One region of the Leptolyngbya subtilissima AS-A7 genome, then DNA from elsewhere that is predicted to be linked to it. Evidence: predicted binding sites of a transcription regulator. Region 1 holds the regulator's gene; each other region holds the start of a gene.

Region 1 (6,188 bases):
TTTAGAGCCACTACAGTGCCATGGGTCGTGTTGGGGTCTTATTACTAAATCTGGGGGGGCCAGAGCAGCCCGACGACGTTCGCCCCTTTTTGTTTAACCTGTTTGCCGATCCAGAAATCATTCGCTTGCCCTTCCCTTGGCTTCAGCGGCCCTTGGCCTGGTTAATTTCAAGCTCGCGCGCTAAACAGTCGCAGGCCAACTACCAGCAGATTGGCGGTGGCTCGCCCCTGCGCCGCATTACCGAAGAGCAGGCCGACGCCCTCAAGCAGGTGCTGGCCGACAAGGGCACCGAGGCCAATATCTACATCGGCATGCGCTATTGGTACCCCTTCACCGAAGAGGCCGTGGCTCAAATTAAGCGCGACGGGGTCGAAAAGCTGGTGGTGCTGCCCCTCTATCCCCAGTTTTCGATCAGCACTAGCGGCTCCAGCTTTCGTCTGCTGGAGCGGCTGTGGCTCGAAGACCCGGCTCTTCAGCGCATTGTCTACACCGCTATCCCCTCTTGGTACGAGCGCCCTGGCTATAGCGAGGCCATGGCCGACCTGATCGCCCAGGAGCTCGACAAACTCGAAAACCCCGACCAGGCCCACATTTTCTTCAGCGCCCACGGGGTGCCCGTCAGCTACGTCGAAGAAGCCGGCGATCCCTACCAGCGCGAGATCGAGCACTGCACCGAGCTGATCATGCGATCGCTCAATCGCCCCAATCCCCACACCCTGGCCTACCAGAGTCGGGTCGGGCCAGTGGAGTGGCTCCAGCCCTACACCGAAGATGCGATCGAGCAGCTCGCCCAGCAGGGTGTAAAAGACTTAGTGGTAGTTCCCATCAGCTTTGTCTCCGAGCACATTGAGACTTTGCAAGAGATCGATATTGAGTATCGCGAAATTGCCGAAGAAGCGGGTATTCACGGGTTTCACCGCGTGCCTGCCCTCAACACCCATCCCCGCTTTATTGCCGACATGGCCGACATGGTCACCGAGGCTCTAGAGGCCCCGCGCCAGCTCTTCTCCGACGTGGTGCAGCCCGACAAAAAAGTCAAAATTTACCCCCAAGAGCGATCGGCCTGGGGGCTTACCCCCGTTGCGGAGGTGTGGAATGGGCGACTGGCTATGGTGGGCTTTTTGGCTCTGCTGCTAGAGCTGGTCAGCGGGCGCGGCCCGCTGCATTTCGTGGGCATTCTCTAGGGCCGCGATCGCCGCGGCCAATGCTGCCACAGGTACGAGGTGCGAATCACCAGCCACAGCAGTAGCAGCGCAATAATGCCCCCCTGATTGGGGGCATCAAAGGCCAATATGGCGAGCACTATGCACAGCCCGTCAACTACAAAAAAGCTCCAAAGGGGTGGGCGACGAGGCCGAAAAAAGAGACCCATCTGCAACAGCTGAATCACCAAGGCTAACAGGGCGCTGATCAGGCCAATTAGGGGGTAGATCCAGCCTTCTAGGCCAAAGGTTCGAGCTACCCCTAGCCCTGCCAAAGCGCCGACACCAGGGCTCAATATCAGCTCTAAACCCTGAAAAAATCGCTGGCTGTCACTGCTCTTCGACAGCATCAGCTCAGCCATCGACCAGCTCACCAGCACCCCCAATACCAGAGCCGGGGGCAACCGTGATAGCAGGGGCACATTAGACCAGAGCTGGGGGCCAGACAGCAGGCCAATAAGCAGCAGCGGCAGCGCCAGCCGCAGCCCCGTCGCCGCCGCGATCGACAAAATAGCCAGTAATTCTGTAATAATCACGGTCTTCCCTTTTCGGCTCGGGCTGTTTTCAGGGATACCCTATTCGCTCAGGGCAGTAGATAGGTAGTCGGCCGCCGCTTTAACCACCGCCACCGCATTTTCGTACACCATACGGGTTGGTCCTAATACCCCCACACTGCCAACAGAGGTATCGTGTCGGGTGTAGTTAGACACTACCAGGGCACAGCCCTGCATGGGCTCTAAAGGATTTTCAGCGCCAATCCACACTTTAACGTCTACGCCCTTTAGCGTCTGAGTTGCCACGGGCGGGGTGGCAAAAAACAACGGCCACAGCTGCGACTGATCTTCTTCTAGCAGACGCACGATCGACTGAATGCGCTGGGCATCGGAGAACTCGGGCTGGCGCAGCACCTCAGCCAGGCCGCTGATCACCAGTTGAGGGGTTTCGGCGGCCTGCGATCGCAGGGCTAAATCCCCCAGTGCCTGGCATAACAGCACTCCGTAATGCTCAAATTCGGCGTCGAGATCGCCCCAGTTGAGGGTAGTTACATCTGCCAGGGGCCGACCCCGCAGGTGGTGAGTTAAAAAGTTAGACAAAATTTCTAGATCCCGGCGACCGGGTTCTCCGGCTGCCCCCGATGTAGCCGAACCCAACACTGCTGGCAACTGCACTACCACCGACTGGGTCGCCAACGAGTCGAGCACCACCACCATCAGCACCTGCCCCCCATCTACCACTACCAGCTGAATGTGGCGAATGAGTACGGTATTGGCTTGGGGCACGGTTACCAAGGCCAGGTAGCCACTGATCTGGGCCAAAATCTGAGTCGCCTCCTTTAGCAGCGACTCCAGGCTACGGCCCATCCAGTGCAGCTCTTCTGACAACGCCGCATCAACTCGGCGACCCACCCGAGCCGACGGCGACATCAGCCGATCTACGTAAAGTCGATAACCAAAATCAGAGGGCACTCGCCCTGACGAGGTATGGGGTTGATAGAGCAGCCCATATTTCTCGAGCAAGCCCATGGTGTTGCGCACCGTAGCTGGACTAACCCGTAGGTTATATTCCTGGGCTAAGGCCCGTGACCCAACTGGCTCTGCTGTGGCAATGTAGTGACGAATGGTGGCCTGAAGCACCTGCTCATGGCGAGCACTCAGGGGAGGGGCAGGGTCCATAGGGTGGTTGGTATAAAACTCAACTACGGCATTGCCCTACCATAACAGATGTTTTCTGGTGTTCAGCATTACCCCTCAGCCTCCAAGCCCATGTCTACAGGTCTGTGCTCTGGCTAAAGAATTCACCCACCTTAAAGCTAGCAGTGCTCTCGAGCTGAGCCATCGTCGATCGCGTAATCAGCTTGCCCTGCTCCACCAGCACCTCACCGGTAATGGGGTGCAGCAGATCTTGGTCTGCCCGGCGACCAATTAGAGCCTCAATGTCCTGGAGAGAATTGACGTACATCCCCGGTGGTAGCTCGACGATGACGCCGTTGTTCACTACTCGGGCTTGGCAGGCCAACCGCGAATTGGGCTTGCAAGAGGTAATTACCTCCAGGGTGCGCTGCTCACGGCGGTTGATCGGAGTCAGTGCCTCCATACCCGACTGCACGTAGATATGGCAAGTAGCGCACATACCTCGGCCGCCGCACTCCTTGAGTACATCTAAATCTTTGTTTAGAAGGACCGAAAGCAGGTTGCCGTTGGTTTCAACGGAGGTTTCTTGGGCAATAGGCTCTAGGCGAACAGTTTTGGCCATGGGTACTACGGGGGTAAAAATATAGAAGAAAGAGCCTGGTTATCAGCTAAGAGCATAGCGGCAGCCATGGGGACCTGCTCAAGCCCCGCTTAGCTAGCTACTGGACGAGAGCTCTAGCAAAAGACCCTTCTCCTGAGGGGTAAGGGTCTGGCCAGTAGCCAGAGTTTGAAAATTGCGGATAGTTCTGCCGCCGCGACCCAAAAAGGCTGTCACCCAGTCTTTTATCCACTGCTGTTGTTCTGCTGTCAAAGGCGCTTTACCATCGGCGGTAACAGTAAAGTGGGCATCCTTTTGAATCTCAAACTGCTCTAGCCAGGGGTGAGCTGGGCGCGATTGCTTCCAAGTGTTGATCACCATGGTTTTTCCCAGGTATTGGATAGCCCCATCACTGAGGTGGTTGAGGGCAGCAATTACCTCATGGCAGCTTGGAGTTAGGGTACCCCGTTTAGGGGCCGTAGGCTCCAGCGGAGGGGCTGCAGCCCCAGAAATCGTGCTAGCACCGCCGAGGGTGACGCAGCCAGCCAGCAGGCGAAAGGTAGACACTGCATTGTGGGGAGCTTCTACCAAAGTGGCCTTGAGCTGACCAATCGCCGTGCGATAGTCGGCCAGGGGCATTTGGTCGGTAATGAGCACCAGCAAAATCAGGCCCTGATCGAGCTTGTAGATATGGGCCAGCTGGTTGGCAAAGCGAAAGGTAAAGGTGTCGAAATGGGCGGGAGTGGTTTCGACCACCTGCTGAATACCCTGGGCGAGGGCATCCTGCTGATGGGAGTTGAGGCTAATGTCTGGCCCAAAGAAGAAGGGGCGGTTGCGTCCGTCAATGAGCGCCATCCCAGAGATGCCGGGCAAATTCAGGACATTCTGGATCACCTGACGTTTCATAAATCCTTAGGGTCTCGCTCTAAATTTTGGTGTTGAGTGTCCCGAACCAAGTAATCTAGGGATGGCAGACTTAATTCAGCACCGGCCTAAAAGGCATGAGCTTGGGTCATTAGTTTACCCAGGGGTGGTGCGGTGGCACCACGGGGAGCAGCCTGTATTACTATCATGGTTTGTTGGCAGCCCAGGATTATCGTACGTTAGGGTTAATGCCCATGTCTGACCTTCCCTTTACCCTCGATCAGCTGCGTATTCTCAAAGCTATTGCAGCGGAGGGCAGCTTCAAACGAGCGGCAGACAGCCTATACGTGTCTCAGCCAGCAGTCAGTCTTCAGGTGCAAAACCTAGAGCGCCAGCTAGATGTGCCGCTGTTTGACCGGGGTGGGCGACGGGCACAGCTCACCGAGGCAGGGCATTTGCTGCTGAGCTACGGCGATCGCATTCTTAGCTTGTGTCAAGAGACCTGCCGCGCCATTGAGGATCTGCAAAACTTGCAGGGGGGCACCTTGATTATCGGCGCCAGCCAAACCACTGGCACTTACTTGTTACCCCGGATGATTGGCCTGTTTCGCCAAAAATATGCCGATGTGGCGGTGCAGCTGCATGTGCACTCCACCCGCCGTACCGCTTGGAGTGTGGCCAATGGCCAGGTTGACCTAGCAATCATCGGTGGCGAACTGCCTCCCGAACTACAGGACTCTTTAGAAAGAGTGCCCTACGCCGAGGATGAACTCGCACTGATCATGCCGATGTATCATCCGCTGGCCAGTCAAGCGGTAATTCAGCGGGAAGACCTCTACAAGCTGCACTTCATCGCCCTTGATTCGCAGTCGACCATTCGCAAGGTGATCGACCAAGTCCTGACCCGCTGCGGCATCGAAACTCGCCGGCTCAAAATTGAGATGGAGCTCAACTCCATTGAGGCGATTAAAACCGCTGTGCAGTCAGGGTTGGGAGTGGCTTTTGTGTCTAACTCAGCGATCGAGAAAGAGTTGCAGATGGGGGTACTGCATCGGGCTAAGATCGATTCAGTGGTTGTCAACCGCACCCTGTCAGTCATCTTTAACCCGAACCGTTATCGATCTAAGGCCGCCGCCGCTTTTACCGCTGAGATTTTGCCTCAGTTCACCAATCTACCTTTGAACTTCAAGCCCATAGGTGCGGAGAAAAACGGGGCTGACAAGAACGGCACTAAGCCTACCGCTCCACCGCCAGAGCCCCTTAACCTCAGCCCTTAAAAATTTTCTGTACAAGGCCAACCTGCCTACGCCTCCCGGACTGCTGCTGGGTCGCCCGGAATCGCAATCAAACCATCTTTGTGAATGTGAATCAGCTTGCGCTGGCGCAGTTTGCCCATCAGACGGGTCACCGTCACCCGCGTGGAACCAATGGCGCTGCCAATCTGGGCATGGGTCAGGGACCAGGGCAGGTAGTAGCCAGCCTCATAGGGCTCGCCAAATTCTTCGATCAGCAGGGTGAGAAAGCCGAGCAGGCGATCAATAGTGCGCCGCTGGCCTAGGGTGCTCAGCCACAGCAGTTTGCGCTGGTGCTGGTACCGAAAGGCATCGAGCACCTCGCGCCGAAAGTGGGGCCAATTGTCGAGATCGCTCCAGTACAACCAGATCACGGTGGTCTGATCGACGTGGGCAAAGCTCTGCAGCAAGAAGGGCGACTGAGCCACAATTTCAAAGGGCTGACCGGCCCCGACAAATCCTAAAAATGCCTCTTCACTCAGCCCAACCGCTAACCCGTCGGCGGCGACGTCATCGCTGGATTCATCTAACTCTGGGCCAGCCAACTCCGAAGCTAGCTCAGTACCCTGGGCGCTGCCCACTAGGCGCACAGAGCCCCGCT
Region 2 (6,188 bases), 180 kb from region 1:
ACACTACATAAAGACTGTCAGGGTCAGCCGCGCCTTCCCCGATGCCGCCCAGATAGCTGTCGATTTCGTCGAGCAAGCCCGGTAGGTTAGTCTCTGTGCCCGTGAGCGAGGTAATTAGGGGGTCGAGGCCGTTGTCTCGGCCCGTGGTGGCTCCCCCCACGGCAAAGTTTTCCACCTCGGCAGGCTCTAGTCCGATATCGCTAGCCAGGTAATCAACCCAAAGATCGCCATTCGCAAATCGGCCTTCAGAATAGGGAAAGGGCGGGAAAAAGCCCGTCAGCCCAAACAGGTTGCCAGGGTCTGACAGACTGTCGCCAAAGATCGTCAGACCATCAAAGCTGGGCACCAGCGCCTGGGCTTGAAAATTCTCGGCAGTAAGGCTGGTCGCTTCCACATTCAGGAGAATGACGCTGGGCTCTGGCTGATTCAAGTAGCGCAGGGTGGTGTTTGCCCCCTGCTGGGCGATCGCAATCTGCCCAAAACTCAAGCCCCCTGGCAGCAAAAAGCGATCGCTTCCAGGAGCAAAATCCACCACGGTATCGACCCGGCCATCGTTTTTGAGCACCACGGTATCCTGCCCCGGCCCGGTAAAGAGCTGGTTATTGCCCAAACCCCCATCGAGAGCATCATTGCCCAGGCCACCCAAAAGCCAGTCATTTCCTTCGGCCCCAAACAGCTGTTTGTTGCCCCAGAGGCCTACTAAAATTTCGTCTTCCGTGCCGCCATTGAGCACGTCATCGCCAAAGCCACTGACTAAAACGGTGCTGCCAAAAATATCAAGGGGATTGAGACTAGTAAGAAACGGATTCAAAAAAGACGGTAAAAGCGATGCCATAACGCCTCCAGAAAGTGCAGTGGGTTGAGTAAAAAGCTATGCCCAGAGTAGCGAATAGCACACCTGACTGACTCATAGTCTAGGTTGACTGAGCACCACATTCACGCCCAGCAAAATTAGCCCCATGCTAGCCACCATCGTCGCCGTCAGGGGCTCTCGAAAAAACAGCCAGGCTAGCCCCGCCACAAAGATCGGCACCAAACTATAGACGACGCTGGCGGTGCGGGTGGGGCCAACCTGCTGAATGCTGAGGTTAAACAATAGATAGGCCACACCCGACGCTGCCACACCCATGTACAGAATGGCGATCGATGAAGCCAAAGAAAGAGTCGCCAGCTGTAGCCACCAGCGTTCTAACGAGGCCAGTACTAGGAGTTGCCCAACGCCGGCCACAGCGGCATAAAAGGTAATCGTCAATCCCGAATACCGCTGGCTCAGCTGTTTGATGATTAAGGAATACACCACCCAGCACAGCACGGCGCACAGCATCAGCCCATCGCCCCGGTTGAGTTTTAGGGTGAGCAGGGTGGTAATGTTGCCCCGAGTCAGCAGGGTTAGCACCCCCAACAGCGCCAGCGCTATGCCGCCGTACTGGCGGCGGCTCAGCCGCTCACCAATAAACAGCGCCGCCATCACCCCTGTCACCACTGGATTGAAGGCGTTGATAATGGCGGTGTTAGCCGTAGCCGTGTAGCGCAGGCTGCTAAAGAAAAAATAGTGATAACCCACCACCCCAAATAGACCCAATAGCACCATCGATCCCCAGTCGGCGCGGGCGACGGTGAGGGCTTTAACCGGCTGGGCACTGCCGCTGATAAATAGACCCAAAACTCCCATAGCAATGACGTAGCGCAGCAGCGAGGTAGTCAGCGGCCCCAGATCGACCGTAGTGTATTTGCCCGCCACAAAGCTGCCCGCAAACAAAAAGCTGGTGAGAATGGGCAGCAAAACCTTGAGTTTGAGCATCGATCAATCCTACACAGCGCCAACCAGTTCGGGAACCCGTACAGGGGGCTTTGTTGCGATCGCCCCCCTGGCGTCGTAAATTAGCACTCGGAGCTTGCGAGTGCTAAGCTTCGAAAGTTCGTGTAATGCGTCTGAGCGGGGCCGAGTGCTAACTCCCCCAGACGCTGTCTTAATAGCAAATCCGGAGAAGCATTGTATGGCAGCTATCACTTTGGCGGCATCTAGCGTTAAGCCCCTAGCCGATCGAGTTTTGATTAAAGTAAGTGCGTCCGAAGAGACCACTGCTGGCGGCATTCTGCTACCTGACACCGCCAAGGAAAAGCCTCAGGTGGGCGAGATCACCGCCGTAGGCCCCGGTAAAACCGACGACAAAGGCACCCGCCAATCGCTGGAAGTCAAAGTTGGCGACAAGGTGCTCTATTCCAAGTATGCCGGCACCGACATCAAGCTGGGCGGCGACGAGTTTGTTCTGCTGTCTGAGAAAGACATCCTCGCCGTTCTCGGCTAAACCGATTCTGGACTTGGAATTTTGGAATTGGCCGTAGGGTGGGCAGTGTCCACTGCTAACTGTGCCGAGTTTGGTTGGGTTTCGCTACTGCTTCACCTAACTGACTAAGCTTCCAAACTTTCATTCCTAGCATCTGAAACTCTCTTCCCTTAACGTTTTCACATTCACTCCTAAATCTTCCCGGAGAACATTGAATCTATGGCTAAGCGCATTGTCTACAACGAAAACGCCCGTCGCGCCCTCGAAAGAGGTATGGACATTCTGACTGAGGCCGTGGCCGTCACCCTCGGTCCCAAAGGCCGCAACGTGGTGCTCGAGAAGAAGTTTGGCGCTCCTCAGATTGTTAATGACGGCGTCACCATCGCCAAAGAAATTGAACTCGAAGACAACATCGAGAACACCGGCGTAGCCCTGATTCGTCAGGCCGCTTCCAAAACCAACGACGCTGCTGGTGACGGCACCACCACCGCTACTGTCCTGGCCCACGCCATGGTTAAAGAAGGGATGCGCAACGTCGCCGCTGGCGCCAACGCCATCTCCCTCAAGCGTGGCATCGACAAAGCCACTGCCTTCCTGGTTGAGAAAATTGCTGAGCACGCCCGTCCCGTCGGCGACTCTAAGTCCATTGCTCAGGTGGGTTCCATCTCCGCCGGTAACGACGAAGAAGTGGGCGCCATGATCGCTGAAGCCATGGAGAAAGTGGGCCGCGAAGGCGTCATCTCACTAGAAGAAGGCAAGTCGATGACCACCGAACTGGAGGTCACCGAAGGGATGCGCTTTGACAAGGGCTATGTCTCCCCCTACTTCGTCACCGACACCGAGCGCATGGAAGCGGTGCTGGATGAACCCTACATCCTGATCACCGACAAGAAAATTGCTCTGGTGCAGGATCTAGTGCCCGTGCTGGAGCAAGTCGCTCGTTCCGGTCGTCCCCTGATCATCATTGCCGAAGACATCGAGAAAGAGGCTCTGGCTACCCTGGTAGTCAACCGTCTGCGCGGTGTGCTGAATGTGGCCGCTGTGAAAGCGCCTGGGTTTGGCGATCGCCGCAAAGCAATGCTCGAAGACATCGCTGTGCTTACTGGCGGTCAGGTGATCTCTGAAGACACCGGCCTCAAGCTCGACAACACCAAGCTTGACATGCTGGGTCAGGCCCGTCGCCTCACTATTACCAAAGACACCACCACCATCGTCGCCGAAGGCAACGAGCAGGATGTCAAGGCCCGCTGTGAGCAGATTCGTCGCCAGATCGACGAAACCGAGTCGACCTATGACAAAGAGAAGCTGCAAGAGCGCCTGGCTAAGCTCTCCGGCGGTGTCGCCGTCATCAAAGTCGGTGCCGCCACCGAAACCGAGATGAAGGACCGCAAGCTGCGCCTTGAAGACGCCATCAACGCCACCAAGGCAGCTGTTGAAGAAGGCATCGTCCCCGGTGGCGGTACCACTCTGGCCCACCTGGTGCCCGACCTCACCACCTGGCTCGAAGCCAACCTCACCGCTGAAGAGCACACTGGGGCTGCGATCGTGGCCCGTGCCCTGGCCGCTCCTCTGATGCGCATTGCCCAGAACGCTGGCCAAAACGGTGCCGTAATCGCCGAGCGCGTCAAAGAGAAGGACTTCAACGTCGGCTACAACGCCGCCAACGGTGAGTTCGTCGACATGTTTGACGCCGGTATCGTTGACCCCGCGAAGGTGACCCGCTCTGCTCTGCAGAACGCGGCCTCCATCGCCGGTATGGTGCTGACCACCGAGTGCATCGTGGTCGATCTGCCCGAACCCAAAGAAGGTGCCCCCGCAGGCGCTGGCATGGGCGGCGACTTCGACTACTAAGCGGCTGCGTTAGCAACCAGACGAGATTAGGAAAATGCCACAGGGCTGCTACTTTGTAAAATCTGGTTTCTAGCAACAAGCCGCTAACATAAAAGCCGTCCTAAACTATAGGGCGGCTTTTTTGTTGTAAACGAGGTGTAGCGCCAAGTTCTTTCTTCAGGCAGAGAGACAGAGTTAGCCTAGGAGTACGACCCTTAGAACAGCAGACTCAATCAAAGTCACTATTTAAGTAACACCGATAGCCAGGTCTTGAACGTCCTGGCTCTCTTTATGCCAAGGGCCGCATTATGTTTCTCTTCCTAGTAGAACCCGTCTCAGAAACGTTAAAAGAACCAATTACAACGTTTGTGTTGTTACTGGCGATTGTGCTGATCACACCGCCCATTTTTGAACGGTTCAGGCTACCTGGATTAATCGGACTATTGCTAGCTGGGGTGTTATTTGGCAGCAGCGGCTTGGGGTGGCTAAATGCTGACGCCGACATCATGAAACTGTTTGCAGAAATCGGCAAAATTTATTTGATGTTTGTGGCTGGTCTTGAAATTGACCTAGCCCTATTTGAAAAAACGCGCGATCGCTCCCTCGGCTTTGGGATGCTAACCTTTGCTGTCCCGATGCTGGGCGGGATTGCGGTTGGTTTATTCTTTAACTTTGGCTGGTTGGCGGCGGTGTTAATTGGTTCGCTGTTGGCCTCTCACACGCTGCTGGCTTACCCCATTGTGCAGCGGTTTGGCATTGTGAATAATGAAGCAGTGACCGTCACCGTTGGAGCGACAATCTTTACAGACATTGGGTCGCTGCTGGTGCTGGCCATCTGTCTGGGTATCAATCAGGGAGACTTTTCAGCGCTTAAGCTAGCCACGCTGTTGGGGTCACTAACTCTATACACGATCGCAGTCTTAGTGGGTCTCAAACAGCTCGGCAGGCTGTTCTTTAGCAAAACGGGTAAAGACGAGGGCAACCAGTTTCTGTTTGTGATGCTCTCTGTGTTTCTCTGCGCCTTGGGAGCCCAGCTAATTGGGGTAGAAAGCATTATTGGGGCTTTTCTGGCGGGGCTAGCTATCAACAGCGTCATTGGCGATGGCCCGGTTAAAGAAAAAACAGAATTTTTGGGCAGCGTTTTATTTATTCCTATGTTTTTTGTGGCCATGGGGCTGCTGCTCGATTTAGAGGCCTTTGGCGACATTCTGCGATCGATCGAACTGCCCTTGATCATCGTCGGTATGCTGTTGCTCACCAAGGGGCTGGCCTCGCTCGGTGCCCGCATGCTCTATGGCTACACCTGGCCCGAGACCTGGACTATGTGGTCGCTGTCGATTCCGCAGGTGGCCGCTACACTGGCGGCGGCACTAGTGGGCTACGAAGCAGAAATCATTAACTCACAGGTGTTCAACAGCGTCATTTTGCTGATGCTAGTGACGGCCATTTTAGGCCCGCTGGTCACCACTAGGGCCGGCAAACATCTGATCGCTGTAGACGGCCTGGGAGAAAACGAAGTGTTCGACTGGCTGCCTGCCCCCAGCGACATTCCAGAATCGTTTACGGTGGTGGTGCCGATCTACAACCCCAACACTGAGCAGTGGTTGATTGAGTTGGCGGCGGCGGTCGCTCGTCATGAAAACGGGCGGGTGATCCCCCTGGCGGTGGCCCTGGCTCAGCCCCAAATGGATTCGCCCCAATTGTCCAGGGCCATAGCCCACAGCCGCCAGCGGTTAGAGGCTACTCAGGCGATTAGCGCCGCCCTAGAAGCCGAGATCGACCCCAGGTTGAGAATTGACTACAACGTGGCCCAAGGCATCTCTCACCTCAGTCGCGAGGAAAATGCCAACCTGATTTTGCTGGGTATGGGGCAGCGATCGCGCCTAAACACCCGACTATTTAGCAACATTCAGGACAGTATTCTTTGGGCCGCCCATTGCCCAGTGGTGGTGGCCCGTCTGCTAGATTCGCCTACAACCTTTAAAACCATTTTGCTGCCCATTGAGAATCCCTCTCCTGCTAACCTTCGCACCCTGCGCTTTGCCCAGGTGCTGGCCAAAACCTACCAAG
Region 3 (6,188 bases), on a different contig from region 1:
ATCCTTTGCCCTGCGCGACGACGGCTACGAGACGATCATGGTCAACTCCAACCCGGAGACGGTGTCGACTGACTACGACACCAGCGATCGCCTCTACTTTGAGCCCCTGACCAAAGAAGACGTGCTCAACATCATCGAAGCTGAAAACCCCATCGGCATCATCATCCAGTTTGGCGGCCAAACCCCCCTCAAGCTCGCCGTTCCCCTTCAGCAATACCTCGCCTCCCTGCCCGCCGCCGACCCCTCGGCTAATCCACCCATCCACCCCCCCACCCAGATCTGGGGCACCTCCCCCGACTCCATCGACACCGCCGAAGACCGCGAACGCTTCGAGGCCATTCTGCGCGAACTCGACATCAAACAGCCCCCCAACGGTATGGCCCGCAGCTACCAGGATGCGCTCAAGGCGGCCCAGCAGATCGACTACCCCGTAGTGGTGCGCCCCAGCTACGTGCTCGGTGGCCGCGCCATGGAAATCGTCTACTCCGACACCGATCTGGAGCGCTACATGACCTACGCGGTGCATGTGGAGCCCGACCACCCCATCTTGATCGACAAGTTTTTGGAGAATGCGATCGAGGTGGATGTGGATGCGATCGCCGACCACACCGGTCAGGTCGTCATCGGCGGCATTATGGAGCACATCGAGCAGGCGGGCATTCACTCCGGCGACTCGGCCTGCTCTCTCCCCACCATGACCCTGCCCGACGCTGCCCTCGCCACCATCCGCGACTGGACAGTGAAGCTGGCCAAGCGCCTCAAGGTGATCGGCCTGATGAACATTCAGTTTGCAGTCAAAGGCGACCAGGTCTACATCATCGAGGCCAACCCCCGCGCCTCGCGCACAGTGCCTTTTGTGTCGAAGGCGATCGGCCATCCCCTGGCTAAGATTGCGGTGCGGGTGATGTCGGGCAAAACCCTGACCGATTTAGGCTTTACCGAAGAGGTAATTCCCCAACACATCTCCGTTAAAGAAGCGGTGCTGCCCTTCGATAAGTTTGCGGGCACCGACGCCCTGCTCGGCCCTGAAATGCGCTCCACAGGAGAAGTCATGGGCATTGACGCCGACTTTGGTAAAGCCTTTGCCAAGGCCGAACTAGGGGCCAACCAAAAGCTGCCCCTCGCTGGCACCGTTTTTATCTCCATGAACGATCGCGACAAAGCCGCCGTCATCCCTGTTGCCAAGGAACTGGCCGACATGGGCCTCAACCTGATCGCTACCTCCGGCACCCGCGCCGCCCTTATGGATGAGGGGCTCACCGTAAACCTCATTCTCAAAGTCCACGAAGGCCGCCCCAATGTTGAAGACGCAATCAAAAACAACGAAATTCAGCTGATTATTAACACCCCAGCCGGCAGTACTGCCCAGGAGGACGATCGCTCAATTCGCCGCACAGCCTTGGCTTACAAGGTACCGATCATCACTACAATCGCGGGAGCTAAAGCAACAGCCTCGGCCATCCAATCCCTGCAACAACACCCCCTCCAGGTGAAGTCCCTTCAGGAGTATGTGGGTATGTAGGCTGATTTTGCAAAAAGCTCTGCTCTGCGGGAGTACATAACACGGAGATAGCATAGGAGATGCTAGATAATCCCTGCCTTCAAGGAATTATCCAGCGAAGGTGGTGAATAATATACCGAGTCCCCATATCTCACTCTCAAGTTCATTGAATAAAGCACAAAAGTTACGAACTTTTCGACAAGCATAATGTTCAATTTCCTAGGATTTAGGTGTTATCCCACAGGCCTACTAGATAATGCTGGAAATCAAAGGCCTTATGTGTCGAATTGGCACTTAGTATGTGATTAGCAGCACGGGAGATACTGTGAAGAAAAAGGGATATCACATAGCATCTGAAGCCTCTTTAGTAATTTCTGACGAATACATAGGCTTATATGGTCGTGAAGAGTACAACGCTGCTGTCACTCATGTTTGTGATTTGATTCGAGCATCATATGCTTTGTTTGTGAATGGTAGTTATGCTCCTTCTGTTTTCTTGTCTATTACTGTCTTTGAAGATATTGCAAAAATAAAAGCTGGCCATATGCGTGCCTGGGGAAGTGAAAGGGAAAGGGTAAAGCGAAATAAAGACCCTCTCTTTCATCATGGGAAAAAGCATAAAATTTCGGTTGATCCTATTTACTTAATAGGTGATCGCATCGCCAATAGCATCGGTGATGAAAGAGCTAAAGAGATATTTGAAGGTTATGAATTAGGAGACTATTCACGGCTTAGGGAAGAGTCTCTGTATTTTTCACGCACCAAAAATGGATTGCACATCCCAGCGCGGAGTATAAGCCTTAGGCTAGCTGCCGAACACCTTCTGATAGCCATCGAGATATTCAGCGACGAATTTTGGGGAGTGACTGCTGAGGCTTCGGAGACTTGTGATACGACCGATGTACTGTACTCGGAAGTTGAAACAGTACTTAAGAGCAGCTAATGCCTGTATAAAGCCAGTTTAAAGGGTGCGCTTTAAAACCCCTGAGGCTTCTGTTATTTAACTATTTATCCAGCCGTCACCCCCTTGCCTGCGGGTCGTTACCCTAAGCTATTCGCCGCTGCGGTCTGTGGGTACAGGGTTTGACCAGGCGATGCGATCGCAGTACCCCAGTGCGGCTATCTGGTTAGTGGTCTCCATCAGCGCGGCATAGTCTAGACAAGACAGCCCCATCTGCCGTAGAGGATCGGTTATTGCGACTTACCGACCGTCTCCCACAGCGGTACTCTAGCGAGGTTAGCACTCTGGCATAGTGAGTGCTAAGTTTGTCTCTGGAGAGCTGAAAGACAGGACGACATGGCAAAAAGAATTTCCTTTGATGAGGCTTCGCGGCAGGCCCTCGAAAAAGGCGTCAACGCCTTAGCCGACGCCGTTAAAATCACCCTCGGCCCCAGGGGGCGCAACGTCGTACTTGAGAAAAAGTACGGGGCACCACAGATTGTCAACGACGGCATCACCATTGCCAAAGAGATCGAGCTAGAAGACGCCTTTGAAAATATGGGTGCTCGCCTCATGCAAGAGGTGGCCTCCAAGACCAAGGACCTGGCGGGCGATGGCACCACCACCGCTACCGTGCTGGCCCAGGCCATGGTTAAAGAAGGTCTGAAGAACGTGGCAGCGGGCACCAACCCCGTTAGCCTGCGCCGCGGCATCGACAAAGCCGTTGCCCTGCTGGTGAGCGAAATCGCCGCCGTGGCCAAGCCCGTAGAAGGCAATGCCACCATCGCCCAGGTCGCCACCGTCTCCGCTGGCAGCGACGAAGAGATCGGCAAAATGATTGCCGAAGCCATGGATAAGGTGACCAAAGATGGCGTCATCACCGTGGAAGAATCGAAGTCTCTCTACACCGAGCTAGATGTTGTCGAGGGGATGCAGTTCGATCGCGGCTACATTTCCCCCTACTTCGTCACCGACCAAGAGCGCATGGTGACCGAGCTTGACAACGCTCGCGTACTAATCGTCGACAAAAAAATCAGCTCTATTCAAGATCTGGTATCGGTGCTTGAGAAGGTAGCCCGCGAGGGTGCTCCCCTGCTGATCATTGCTGAAGACATCGAAGGCGAGGCTCTGGCGACCCTGGTGGTCAACAAAGCCCGCGGCGTGCTGAATGTGGCGGCGGTGAAAGCGCCAAGCTTTGGCGATCGCCGTAAGGCCATGCTTCAAGATATCGCAGTACTCACTGGCGGCCAGGTAATTTCTGAAGAAGTCGGCCTCAGCCTTGATACCGCCGACCTGTCCATGCTGGGCTTGGCTGTTAAAGCCACCATCACCAAAGACACCACCACCCTGGTGTCGGATGCGGGCAACAAAGCCGACATCGACAAGCGCATCGCTCAAATTCGTAAAGAGCTGGCCGTCACCGACTCTGACTACGACAAAGAGAAGCTCTCCGAACGCCTGGCTAAGCTAGCTGGCGGTGTCGCCGTAATCAAAGTCGGGGCCGCCACCGAAACCGAGCTCAAAGATCGCAAGCTGCGCATCGAAGATGCCCTCAGCGCCACCAAGGCTGCTGTAGAGGAAGGCATCGTCCCCGGTGGCGGTGCTACCCTGCTGCACTTGGCCCCCAAGCTGGAGTCGCTCAAAGCTTCTCTCAGCGCTGAGGAAGCCATCGGTGTAAATATTGTCATGCGGGCTGTGGAAGCACCCCTGCGGCAAATCGCCGACAACGCTGGCCAACCCGGCTCTGTGATTGTCGAAAAGGTGAAGGCCATGAGCTTCCCCACGGGCTACAACGCCCTCACGGGTGCCTACGAAGACCTGATTCAGGCGGGCATTATCGACCCGGCTAAGGTCGTGCGCTCTGGTCTGCAAGATGCGGCCTCGATCGCAGGTCTGCTGCTCACTACCGAGGCCCTAGTCGTCGATATCCCTGAGCCTCCCGCTCCCGCTGGTGACCCCGGCATGGGCGGTATGGGCGGCATGGGCGGCATGGGTGGCATGGGCGGCATGGGTGGTATGGGTGGCATGGGCGGCATGGGCATGATGTAGTCTGCCCCCAGTCATCTCTGAATAAATGCTTAACCCATAGGGGCACAGTTACGGCTGTGCCCCTATGCTTTATGTGGAATCGTTGAGAGTCAGAGCCATGTCGCGCCGCACACCAAACCCAGGGGGCTACCCATCCTCCTCGCCGGGCCAAGCCAATCAGGCAAGGGTCGAGCGAGTTGACGCAGAGGCGTTAAAAGCGGCGGCTTTTAACACCCTCAACGCCTCGCCCCGCGAGGGCAGAAAGAAACTGATTGACTTCAACTATTCGACCCCCGGTACGCTCCCTGGCACGTTGAATATTCCTGACGACGCCCTGCCCACAGAGCTGCATTTGATGGACTATGGCCCAGACACCCTGCGTACCGCCACCATCGACCACCCAGTTGAGTGCGAGGCTCTTGGCAAGCCCGAAACCGTCACCTGGCTCGATGCTCGCGGGTTGGGCAGCGAAGACATCCTGCGGCAAATCAGTCAGACCTTTGGCCTCCACCCCCTGATACTCGAAGACATTGTCAATGTGCCCCACCGTCCCAAGATCGACTTTTACGACGACAAAATTCTGATCATCATGCAGATGGTGCAGCCCAAAAGAACCGGTTCTGGGGTGGGCAGTGAGCAGGTGAGCTTTGTCATGGGCAATGGCTTTCTGGTCACGTTTCAGGAAGAGCCAAATTGGGACTCGTTTAACCCGGTGCGCGATCGCATTCGGCGCGGCACCGGCACCATTCGCACGCAGGGGGCCGACTACCTGGCCTATGCCCTGATGGATACCATCGTCGATAGCTTCTTCCCGGTGCTAGAGGTGATTGGCGAAACCCTCGAAGATCTCGAAGAAGAAGTGGTTGCCAATCCCACCAATGCCACCATCAAAAAAATTCACCGCATGCGCCGGGCGCTAATGAAGCTGCGTCGCTACATCTGGCCCCAGCGGAGCGTCATCAACGGCCTGATTCGCGATAGTGACGACCTCATCAGCCAGGAAGTGCGCGTCTACCTGCAAGACGTCTACGACCACATTGTGCAGGTCGTCGACATCATCGAAAACTACCGCGAAATCGCCTCCAGCCTAATGGATGTCTACCTCTCCTCCATCAACAACCGTATGAACGAAGTGATGAAGCTGCTGACGGTGATCTCCTCCATTTTTATTCCCCTCACCTTTATTGCCGGCGTTTACGGCATGAACTTCGACACCGAGAAGTCACCCCTGAACATGCCCGAACTAGGGTGGTACTGGGGTTACATCATCTGTCTCTCAGTGATGGCCGTAATTGCCGTGCTGCAAATCTACTTCTTCTGGAAACGCGGCTGGTTTGACAACTTCTCCACAACAAGGCGATAGAAGAATAGCGAGATCAGGGAATGAAACCTTTGTCATAGCTCTCACCTTCCTTGCCTTCCTCATCTTCCCTATCTTCCTCACCGCCCAATGCCCCACGGTGATACCATGGCAACGGCTTTTACCTGCACCCCGATGGATCTCAGAGCCCACATCCGCGACGTTCCCGACTTCCCTAAGCCCGGCATTCTCTTCCGCGACATCACGCCGCTGTTAGGTGACCCCACCGCGCTGCAATACAGCATCGACTTGTTCGCCGAGCAGGTGGAGGATTATCGCCCCGACTACATCGCGGGCATAGAGTCGCGAGGGTTCATATTTGGCATGCCCCTGGCCTACAAGCTGGGAGTGGGGTTTGC

The links. The regulator HrcA, encoded in region 1, represses chaperone genes, less so after heat shock. The targets are predictions, from matches to a motif close to ANTTAGCACTCNNNANTNNNGAGTGCTAANT.
Region 2: groES (co-chaperone GroES) is a predicted target of HrcA. The motif match lies at 1,880-1,910, and genes of this name have one in related genera.
Region 3: groL (chaperonin GroEL) is a predicted target of HrcA. The motif match lies at 2,737-2,767, and genes of this name have one in related genera.

Annotation. Positions count from the first base shown of each region.
Region 1 covers NZ_JAMPKY010000006.1:269,151-275,338, forward strand. Annotated here, with positions in the region: gene hemH (ferrochelatase) at 21-1,184, shown strand; gene NC979_RS14970 (DUF4126 family protein) at 1,181-1,738, opposite strand; gene hrcA (heat-inducible transcriptional repressor HrcA) at 1,778-2,875, opposite strand; gene NC979_RS14980 (2Fe-2S iron-sulfur cluster-binding protein) at 2,970-3,455, opposite strand; gene NC979_RS14985 (hypothetical protein) at 3,549-4,337, opposite strand; gene NC979_RS14990 (LysR family transcriptional regulator) at 4,550-5,572, shown strand; gene NC979_RS14995 (Crp/Fnr family transcriptional regulator) at 5,599-6,188, opposite strand, start outside.
Region 2 covers NZ_JAMPKY010000006.1:94,123-100,310, forward strand. Annotated here, with positions in the region: gene NC979_RS14180 (SGNH/GDSL hydrolase family protein) at 1-835, opposite strand, end outside; gene NC979_RS14185 (DMT family transporter) at 908-1,801, opposite strand; gene groES (co-chaperone GroES) at 1,998-2,309, shown strand; gene groL (chaperonin GroEL) at 2,508-4,139, shown strand; gene NC979_RS14200 (cation:proton antiporter domain-containing protein) at 4,427-6,188, shown strand, end outside.
Region 3 covers NZ_JAMPKY010000003.1:284,167-290,354, forward strand. Annotated here, with positions in the region: gene carB (carbamoyl-phosphate synthase large subunit) at 1-1,522, shown strand, start outside; gene NC979_RS08660 (AbiV family abortive infection protein) at 1,803-2,444, shown strand; gene NC979_RS08665 (hypothetical protein) at 2,553-2,675, opposite strand; gene groL (chaperonin GroEL) at 2,799-4,490, shown strand; gene corA (magnesium/cobalt transporter CorA) at 4,588-5,832, shown strand; gene NC979_RS08680 (adenine phosphoribosyltransferase) at 5,938-6,188, shown strand, end outside.